DNA from 3 places in the Streptomyces sp. NPDC050388 genome. Region 1 is predicted to be linked to each of the others. Evidence: predicted binding sites of a transcription regulator. Region 1 holds the regulator's gene; each other region holds the start of a gene.
The links. The regulator HrcA, encoded in region 1, represses chaperone genes, less so after heat shock. The targets are predictions, from matches to a motif close to TTNGCACTCNGNNNNNCNGAGTGCNAA.
Positions count from the first base shown of each region.

Region 2: a site for HrcA is predicted at 1,864-1,890, ahead of groES (co-chaperone GroES). Genes of this name have one in related genera too.
Region 3: a site for HrcA is predicted at 932-958, ahead of groL (chaperonin GroEL). Genes of this name have one in related genera too.

Region 1 covers NZ_JBFAKH010000001.1:154,840-158,113, forward strand. The annotation lists gene dnaJ (molecular chaperone DnaJ) at 137-1,276, opposite strand; gene hrcA (heat-inducible transcriptional repressor HrcA) at 1,276-2,292, opposite strand; gene AB0I73_RS00730 (MBL fold metallo-hydrolase) at 2,462-3,193, shown strand; gene AB0I73_RS00735 (DUF3097 domain-containing protein) at 3,237-3,274, shown strand, end outside.
Region 2 covers NZ_JBFAKH010000009.1:116,252-119,525, forward strand. The annotation lists gene groL (chaperonin GroEL) at 1-1,289, opposite strand, end outside; gene groES (co-chaperone GroES) at 1,408-1,716, opposite strand; gene AB0I73_RS07525 (polysaccharide deacetylase family protein) at 2,673-3,274, opposite strand, start outside.
Region 3 covers NZ_JBFAKH010000007.1:56,299-59,572, forward strand. The annotation lists gene AB0I73_RS05780 (ubiquitin-like small modifier protein 1) at 1-150, shown strand, start outside; gene AB0I73_RS05785 (cold-shock protein) at 581-784, shown strand; gene groL (chaperonin GroEL) at 1,122-2,744, shown strand; gene AB0I73_RS05795 (NADH:flavin oxidoreductase) at 3,025-3,274, shown strand, end outside.

The DNA.
Region 1 (3,274 bases):
GGACATCTCCGAATCAGGGCTTAATCGACCCTTGCCCTTGGCGCAGGCCGTGCCCGGGGCACCTTCAGAGCAGCTCCCGGGGCACCGCGGGAGCCGTTTCCGGCCCCCGCGCGCAGCACCGTCGGTGTCGCCCGCGTCAGCGCCCGTTGAAAGCGTCCTTCAACCGGGAGAACAGCCCCTGCTGCCCCGGCTGGAACTGGCCCAGCGGGCGCTCCTCGCCGCGGAGCTTGGCGAGTTCGCGCAGCAGTCGTTCCTGTTCGGGGTCGAGCTTGCTCGGGGTCTGCACCTCCACGTGCACGACGAGGTCGCCCCGGCCGCCGCCGCGCAGATGCGTGACGCCCCGGCCGTGCAGCGGGATCGACTGGCCTGACTGGGTGCCGGGCCGGATGTCGACCTCCTCCATGCCGTCCAGCGTCTCCAGCGGCACTTTGGTGCCGAGGGCGGCCGCCGTCATCGGGATGGTGACCGTGCAGTGCAGGTCGTCGCCGCGCCGCTGGAAGGTGCTGTGCGGCAGCTCGTGGATCTCGACGTACAGGTCGCCGGCGGGACCGCCGCCGGGGCCGACCTCACCCTCGCCGGCCAGCTGGATCCGGGTGCCGTTGTCGACACCGGCCGGGATCTTCACGGTCAGGGTGCGGCGGGAGCGGACGCGTCCGTCGCCGGCGCACTCCGGGCACGGGTTCGGGACGACGGTGCCGAAGCCCTGGCACTGCGGGCAGGGGCGCGAGGTCATGACCTGGCCCAGGAAGGACCGGGTGACCTGCGAGACCTCACCGCGGCCGCGGCACATGTCACAGGTCTGCGCGCTGGTCCCCGGCGCGGCGCCCTCACCGCTGCACGTGGTGCACACGATCGCCGTGTCGACCTGGATGTCCTTGGTCGTGCCGAACGCGGCCTCGTCCAGCTCGACCTCGATCCGGATCATCGCGTCCTGGCCGCGGCGGGTGCGCGAGCGCGGACCGCGCTGCGACGCCGTGCCGAAGAACGCGTCCATGATGTCGGAGAAGTTCCCGAAGCCGCCCGCGCCGAAGCCGCCCGCGCCGCCGCCGGCCCCGGCCTGCTGGAGCGGGTCGCCGCCGAGGTCGTAGACCTGCTTCTTCTGCGGGTCCGACAGCACCTCGTAGGCGGCGTTGATCTCCTTGAACCGCTCCTGGGTCTTCGGATCCGGGTTGACGTCCGGATGCAGCTCGCGGGCGAGCCGCCGGAAGGCCTTTTTGATCTCCTCCTGCGAAGCGTCGCGGCGCACGCCGAGTACGGCGTAGTAGTCCGTGGCCACTACGACTCCGCCAGGATCTGTCCGACGTACCGTGCCACTGCGCGTACCGCTCCCATCGTTCCCGGGTAATCCATGCGGGTCGGACCGACCACGCCGAGCTTGGCAACAGCCTCGCCGCCCGAACCGTAGCCCACCGACACCACTGAGGTGGAGTTGAGTCCCTCGTGGGCGTTCTCGTGGCCGATACGCACGGTCACGCCCGGATCCTTCGCCTCGCCCAGCAGCTTGAGGAGCACGACCTGCTCCTCGAGCGCCTCCAGCACGGGCCGGATCACGAGGGGGAAGTCGTGTCCGAAGCGGGTCAGATTGGCGGTACCGCCGATCATCAGCCGCTCCTCGTTGTCCTCGACGAGCGTCTCCAGGAGGGTGGAGAGCACGGTCGAGACCGTACCGCGCTCCTCGGGGTCGAAGGCCTCGGGGAGATCCTCGACGAGAGACGGTACATCGGTGAAACGGCGGCCCGCGACACGGCTGTTGAGCCGCGCCCGCAGATCCCCCAGGGTCGCCTCGCCGATCGGCGCCGGACAGTCGATCATGCGCTGCTCGACCCGCCCGGTGTCCGTGATCAGCACCAGCATGGCGCGCGCGGGCGCCATCTGGAGCAGCTCCACGTGCCGCACGGTCGAGCGGGTCAGCGACGGGTACTGCACGACGGCGACCTGCCGGGTGAGCTGCGCGAGCAGCCGCACCGTGCGGGCCACGACGTCGTCCAGGTCGACGGCGCCCTCGAGGAAGTTCTGGATGGCGCGCCGCTCGGGCGCGGTCATCGGCTTGACGCCTGCGAGCTTGTCCACGAAGAGCCGGTAGCCCTTGTCGGTGGGGATGCGCCCGGCGCTGGTGTGCGGCTGGGCGATGAACCCCTCGTCCTCCAGGGCCGCCATGTCGTTGCGCACGGTGGCCGGGGAGACGCCCAGGTTGTGCCGTTCGGTGAGGGCCTTGGAGCCGACGGGCTCCTCGGTTCCGACGTAGTCCTGGACGATGGCGCGCAGCACCTGGAGCCTGCGTTCACTGAGCACGGCGCACACCTCCAGAAGCCTTCCGCCCGGTCCGTTCCCTGAATGTCCTGGCACTCTTCGCACGCGAGTGCCAGACTTCCCCGCCCAGTGTACGGCCGGTGGGTACACCCTGGGCAAGGCCGGTCCCACACCGTCGCGCGGGGAAGCCGTGGGCGATTAGCGTCGCGGTATGACGGTGAGTTGGGAAGAGTCGGGATGGGAACGGCTGGCGCCGGGAGTGGGCCGGTGCCGGCTGCCGGTGTGGGACTGCACGGCGGGGCTCGTCGTCGGCGCGGGCGCGGCGCTGCTCGTGGACGCCGGTTCGAGCCTGGGCGAGGGCGCCCGGTTGCGGGCACGGGCGCAGACGCTCGCCGGTGGGCGTGTGACACATCTCGCGCTCACCCACCCCCATTTCGACCATGTGCTGGGGGCGGCGGTGTTCGCGGGCGCGGAGGTGTTCGGCGCGGTGGGCGTGGACACGGTGCTGGCGCGGGGGCGCGAGGAACTGCGCGCGGACGCGGAGCGCGAGGGTCTGGACGCGCGGGCGGCGGAGGAGGCCGTGGACGCGCTGTCGCTGGTCCGCCCCCGGCACACGGTGTCCGGCGAGTGGACCCTCGACCTGGGCGGCGGACGGCAGGCCCTCCTCGCGAACGTGGGTCCCGGGCACACGGCGCACGATCTGGCGGTGCTGGTGCCCGGCGACCCGGAGGTGGTCTTCTGCGGCGACCTGGTGGAGGAGTCCGGCGACCCGCAGGCGGGCCCCGACGCCGTCCCGTCGCGGTGGCCGGCCGCCCTGGACCGGCTGCTGGCCCTGGGCGGCGAGGACGCAGTGTACGTACCCGGTCACGGAGCGGTGGTGGACGCGGCGTTCGTACGGGCCCAACGCGACGCCCTCGCGGCTCGTTTCGGCGTGTCGGGCTGACCCTTCGGCCGAACGGGGACCCGGTTCTCCTATCGTCATCAGAATGCGCCAGTACTCCCCTGACCTGACCCCCGGTTGGAA
Region 2 (3,274 bases), on a different contig from region 1:
AGGTTGTCCTCGAGGACCTTGACGGCGTGGACGAGCGCGGAGCCACCACCGGAGACGATGCCCTCCTCGACCGCGGCGCGGGTCGCGGAGATGGCGTCCTCCAGGCGGTGCTTCTTCTCCTTCAGCTCCACCTCGGTGGCGGCGCCGACCTTGATGACGCACACGCCGCCGGCCAGCTTCGCGAGGCGCTCCTGGAGCTTCTCGCGGTCCCAGTCGGAGTCGGTGGTCTCGATCTCGGCCTTGATCTGGCCGACGCGACCGGTCACGTCCTCCTTCTTGCCGGCACCGTCGACGATCGTGGTGTCGTCCTTGGTGACGGTGACGCGGCGGGCGGAACCCAGCACGTCCAGGCCGACCTGGTCGAGCTTGAGGCCGACCTCCTCGGAGACGACCGTGGCGCCGGTGAGGACGGCCATGTCCTGCAGCATCGCCTTGCGGCGGTCGCCGAAGCCGGGGGCCTTGACCGCGACGGCGTTGAACGTGCCGCGGATCTTGTTGACGACCAGGGTCGACAGGGCCTCGCCCTCGACGTCCTCGGCGATGATCAGCAGCGGCTTGGAGGCGTTGGCCTGGATGACCTTCTCCAGCAGCGGCAGCAGCTCGGCGATGGAGCCGATCTTGCCCTGCGTGATGAGGATGTACGGGTCGTCCAGGACGGCTTCCATGCGCTCCTGGTCCGTCACGAAGTACGGCGACAGGTAGCCCTTGTCGAAGGCCATGCCCTCGGTGAAGTCCAGCTCCAGACCGAAGGTGTTGGACTCCTCGACGGTGATGACACCGTCCTTGCCGACCTTGTCCATCGCCTCGGCGATGAGCTCGCCGACCTGCTGGTCCTGGGCGGACAGCCCGGCGACGGCGGCGATGTCGGACTTCTCGTCGATCGGGCGCGCCGAGGCGAGGAGGTCCTCGGAGACCGCGGCGACGGCGGCGTCGATGCCCTTCTTCAGGGCGGCCGGGGAGGCGCCGGCGGCGACGTTCTTCAGGCCCTCGCGGACCAGGGCCTGGGCCAGCACGGTCGCGGTGGTCGTACCGTCACCCGCGATGTCGTTGGTCTTGGTCGCCACCTCCTTGACCAGCTGGGCGCCGAGGTTCTCGTACGGGTCCTCGACCTCGACCTCACGGGCGATCGTGACACCGTCGTTGGTGATGGTGGGGGCGCCGAACTTCTTGTCGATGACGACGTTGCGGCCCTTGGGGCCGATCGTCACCTTCACCGTGTCGGCAAGCTTGTTGACGCCGCGCTCAAGGGCGCGACGGGCGTCCTCGTCGAACTTCAGGATCTTCGCCATGGCAGCGGGAGCCCTCTCGGAAATCAGGGGTGAAAAATCACTGCGCCCCGGGCGCCCGGCTCGGTGAGCGTATCGGGACCAGGGGCGCAGTTTCGGAGCAAACGTGCTACGAGGTGACTTACTTCTCGATGATCGCGAGAACGTCGCGAGCCGAGAGAACGAGGTACTCCTCGTTGTTGTACTTCACCTCGGTGCCGCCGTACTTGCTGTAGAGCACGACGTCGCCGACCTTCACGTCGAGTTCGACGCGCTTGCCGTCCTCGATGCGGCCCGGACCGATGGCAAGGACAACGCCCTCCTGGGGCTTCTCCTTGGCGGTGTCCGGGATGACCAGGCCCGAAGCCGTGGTCTGCTCGGCGTCGAGCGGCTGGACCACGATGCGGTCCTCGAGCGGCTTGATGGCAACCTTGGAGCTGGCGGTCGTCACGATCCGACCTCCCCCTTCGGAGATCTCACGGGGTTAACTGTCTGAGGTGGCGACCAGGTCGATCCGTCGTCGCGGGTGCCGGACCTGCCCGTCGCGTGTGTTGGCACTCTCCAGGGGGGAGTGCCAGACCCGAGACTATGACCGCGATTAGCACTCGGTCAAGCGGAGTGCCAATTGCCTGCGGCGCGTCGGCGGGAAAGCGCGGTGTTTCGTACGGGTGTGCGCAGCCGACCGGTGCCACGACGACCGCTCCCGGGGGCGCCCGGCCGAGCCGGGTGCTCAGCGGTGCCGGACGTAGTCCTCCAGCCTCCCGGCCCTCAACCACCGCTCCCCGGCTCGCTCAGCAAACGTGCCGTTCGTTCCGCCAGGGTCAGGGGCGGGATCTCGTCGGCAGGGGTGGAGATGACGTCGGCGGGGGCCAGGCGATGGGCGCCTCGGGGGTCGGTGACCGCTCGCCGGGGAGTGCGCCCGAGGCAGCGTCAGCTCGATCGCGTGGTGGTCCGTTCGTGAGCCTGTTGCACCCTGGGCCGGGCTGACGTGAGCATGCGATCCGGGGCCGGGTACGGCTCCGGCGTGCGGGGCTCCCGCTCCACCGGCGTGATGGTTCGAGGCCTCCCCGCCGCCTCCGGCCACACCCATGCGGCCAGGTCGTGCGGGGCGGTGTCCGTAGCGGCCTCCGGCCGCGGGGGCCTCCCGGGACCGGACCGCGCACCGGATGAGTGTCGCCGACTCGGGGCCGAGTACGCCGGGGAGCAGTGCGCCCAGGACCGTTCGGGGCGTGCGGCCGAGAGGGCTCACTTCTGCTCAGTCTTCAGGAACGGTACGCGAGGGTGCCGTCACCCGTGCCCCCCGGTGCCCTCACCTCCTCGGCCGGCAAGGCCCGCGACCGGCCGCCCGGCCGGCGGACCTCAACCCGCAGGCACCGCCGGCAGAACCGCCACGGCCGCCCCGCCGGGTCACAGATAGTCCTCCAGGCGCCCCACCGCGTACCCCTCGGCCGTGACCTCGTCCAGGAAGCGGCGGATCATGTCGGGCATCGTGCCCTTCCACTCGTTCCGACCCCGGAAGTGGGTGAGGACGATGTCGCCGGGGTGCAGCTTCCGGTCCCCCTCCCGGTACTCCCAGCGGTCGACGAAGACCTCTTCGTTCCACAGCGGGACGTACTCGATGCCGCAGGACCCGGCCGCGCGCAGGGTGTTCTTGTCGTAGCTGCCGAACGGCGGGCGGAACAGGACCGGGCGACGGCCGTACCGCTCCTCGAGGACGTCCTGCATGCCGCAGATCTCGCGCTTCTGGCGGGCGTGGGACAGGCCGCGCAGGGGCGGGTGGTTCAGGGTGTGGTTGTTCAGGCCGACACCCCGGTCCTGCATCTCCTCGAAGTAGCCGTAGTCCCCCTTGATGACGTAGTCGCTGAGGAACGCGGTGTACGGGACCTGCAACTCGCTCATCATGCGCAGGAACGCCGGGTCCTTCTCGGCGCCGTCGTCGATGGTGAGGAAGACGACCTTCTCGTCCGTGGGGACGGTGGTGAAGACCGGGGGAAGGCCCAGTTCCCGGT
Region 3 (3,274 bases), on a different contig from region 1:
TCCGCCCGGGTCCTGGACGACCAGGGCAAGCTGCGCCGTTTCGTCAACGTCTACGTCAACGACGACGACGTCCGCTTCGAGCAGGGTCTGGAGACGGTGACCCCGGACGGTGCCGGTGTGTCGATCATCCCGGCCGTCGCCGGCGGTTGATCATTACCCTCGGTAAATAATCTTACCGAGTGTTTACCAGGCTGCCCCCTCCGTGAGAGAAGCGGAGGGGGCAATTCCATGGGGTTGAGCACGGTAGGGTTGGGGAACACGGTCCCGACTCCCCGTTCTGGAACCGTCAATTCCTGCCGCGCACCCGACTGGATACAGCCAAAGTCTGGGCCACTTCTGCGGCATTTGCGCGCTTTGCCCGGCCTGACTTGCCCTGAAATCAGGTGAATTCCCGTCATATTCCGGACCGGTGCCGTCCAGATTTCTCGTCCGATTGACCTGTTGCAGAGGGCAGTTGGACGGATACATTCGGCCGCGGTCGACGCGTTCCGGCGCACGCCCCCGATCGTCGGGGGGTGAGGTCTGACCCGGATCCGCGAAGTGTGGATCTGTGCAAGGGCCAGTAATAGGGGAGTTAGGCATGGCTCAGGGCACCGTCAAGTGGTTCAACGCGGAGAAGGGGTACGGCTTCATCGCGGTCGACGGTGGTGCGGATGTTTTCGTCCACTACAGCGCGATCCAGATGGACGGCTACCGCACCCTTGAAGAGGGTCAGCGGGTCGAGTTCGAGATCTCGCAGGGCCAGAAGGGCCCGCAGGCCGACATGGTTCGCGTCACCGCCTGAACGCGCTACCAACCGCAAGAATTTCCTGCTGGCGAAGGGTCCGCACCCCCGGGGTGCGGACCCTTCGTCGTGCCGGGGCCCGGGTGGCGACCGGTGCCCGGGGGTGTTCGCGCGCGGCTGACTCGTCCGGCGATCCCCCGGGGGGCGCTTGCACTCGCATGGGTCGAGTGCTAATCATTGGCGTTAGCACTCTGAAGGTGAGAGTGACAACGTAAGGACCGGGTCGGTGAGGCCCGCAGGCCGGTGGGGCAAGGAACCACCGGTTCTGTGAGCCGTCCGTCGCGGGCGCGGGCGCGGTCCGAAGTAATCACCCCCAGTCCTGGAGGGACCACTTCACATGGCCAAGATCATCGCGTTCGACGAGGAGGCGCGGCGCGGCCTCGAGCGCGGCATGAACCAGCTCGCGGACGCCGTCAAGGTGACGCTCGGCCCCAAGGGCCGCAACGTCGTCCTCGAGAAGAAGTGGGGCGCCCCCACGATCACCAACGACGGTGTGTCCATCGCCAAGGAGATCGAGCTCGAGGACCCGTACGAGAAGATCGGCGCCGAGCTGGTCAAGGAAGTCGCCAAGAAGACGGACGACGTCGCCGGTGACGGTACGACCACCGCGACCGTCCTCGCCCAGGCCCTGGTCAAGGAGGGCCTGCGCAACGTAGCCGCCGGCGCCAACCCGATGGCCCTCAAGCGCGGTATCGAGAAGGCCGTCGAGGCCGTCTCCGGTGCCCTGCTGGAGCAGGCGAAGGACGTCGAGACCAAGGAGCAGATCGCCTCCACGGCCTCCATCTCCGCCGCCGACACCCAGATCGGCGAGCTCATCGCCGAGGCCATGGACAAGGTCGGCAAGGAAGGCGTCATCACCGTCGAGGAGTCCCAGACCTTCGGTCTGGAGCTGGAGCTCACCGAGGGTATGCGCTTCGACAAGGGCTACATCTCGGCGTACTTCGCCACCGACATGGAGCGTATGGAGGCGTCGCTCGACGACCCGTACATCCTGATCGCCAACTCCAAGATCGGCAACGTCAAGGACCTGCTGCCGCTCCTGGAGAAGGTCATGCAGTCGGGCAAGCCGCTGCTGATCATCGCCGAGGACGTCGAGGGCGAGGCCCTGTCGACCCTGGTCGTCAACAAGATCCGCGGCACCTTCAAGTCCGTCGCCGTCAAGGCCCCGGGCTTCGGCGACCGCCGCAAGGCGATGCTCAACGACATCGCCATCCTCACGGGCGGCGAGGTCATCTCCGAGGAGGTCGGCCTCAAGCTGGAGAACACCAGCCTCGACCTGCTCGGCAAGGCCCGCAAGGTCGTCATCACCAAGGACGAGACCACCATCGTCGACGGTGCCGGCTCCTCGGAGCAGGTCCAGGGCCGCGTGAACCAGATCCGCGCCGAGATCGAGAACAGCGACTCGGACTACGACCGCGAGAAGCTGCAGGAGCGCCTGGCGAAGCTCGCCGGCGGTGTCGCGGTCATCAAGGCCGGTGCCGCCACCGAGGTCGAGCTCAAGGAGCGCAAGCACCGCATCGAGGACGCCGTTCGCAACGCGAAGGCGGCCGTCGAGGAGGGCATCGTCGCCGGTGGTGGCGTGGCCCTGCTCCAGGCCTCCCAGGTGTTCGAGAAGCTGGAGCTCGAGGGTGACGAGGCGACCGGCGCCAACGCCGTGAAGCTCGCGCTCGAGGCCCCGCTGAAGCAGATCGCCGTCAACGCCGGCCTTGAGGGCGGCGTCGTGGTGGAGAAGGTGCGCAACCTGACCCCGGGTCACGGCCTGAACGCCGCGACCGGCGACTACGTCGACCTGGTCAAGGAAGGCATCATCGACCCGGCCAAGGTGACGCGCTCCGCGCTGCAGAACGCCGCGTCGATCGCCGCGCTGTTCCTCACCACCGAGGCCGTCATCGCCGACAAGCCGGAGAAGGCCGCCGCGGCCGCTCCGGGCGGCATGCCGGGCGGTGACATGGACTTCTGAGCCTGACTCACCTCAGGTTCGGACCCGGTCCGTCAGTGCCGAGGGCGGCACCCCCTGTTTCCGACAGGGGGTGCCGCCCTCGGGCGTTTCCGGGTTCCCGTGTTCCCGTGTTCCTCGTGCGCGGGACCGGTCCGGCGCAGGGCTTCGGCGCGGGTGTGGTCGGGGTCACAGGCGGGTGTGCCGGTGGGTGGAATGCCCTTCGGGGTTTGGGGGTTGGGGGGGGGAGTGCGATCGATGCACGCGCACATACCGACTGGTACATCCCATGAGGAGCCCCCACATGACCGTCACCGCCTCCACCACCGCCGCCCGGGCCGCGGAGATCCTGTCCCGCCCGGTCTCCATCAACGGCCTCACCGTGCCGAACCGCATCGCGATGGCGCCGATGACCCGGATGTTCTCGCCGGGCGGTGTGCCCGGTGAGGACGTGGTGTCGTACTACGCCCGGCGGGCCGCCGCCGGTGTCGGACTGATCGTCACCGAGGGCACCTACGTGGGGCACGAGTCGGCCGGGCTGAGCGACCGGGTGC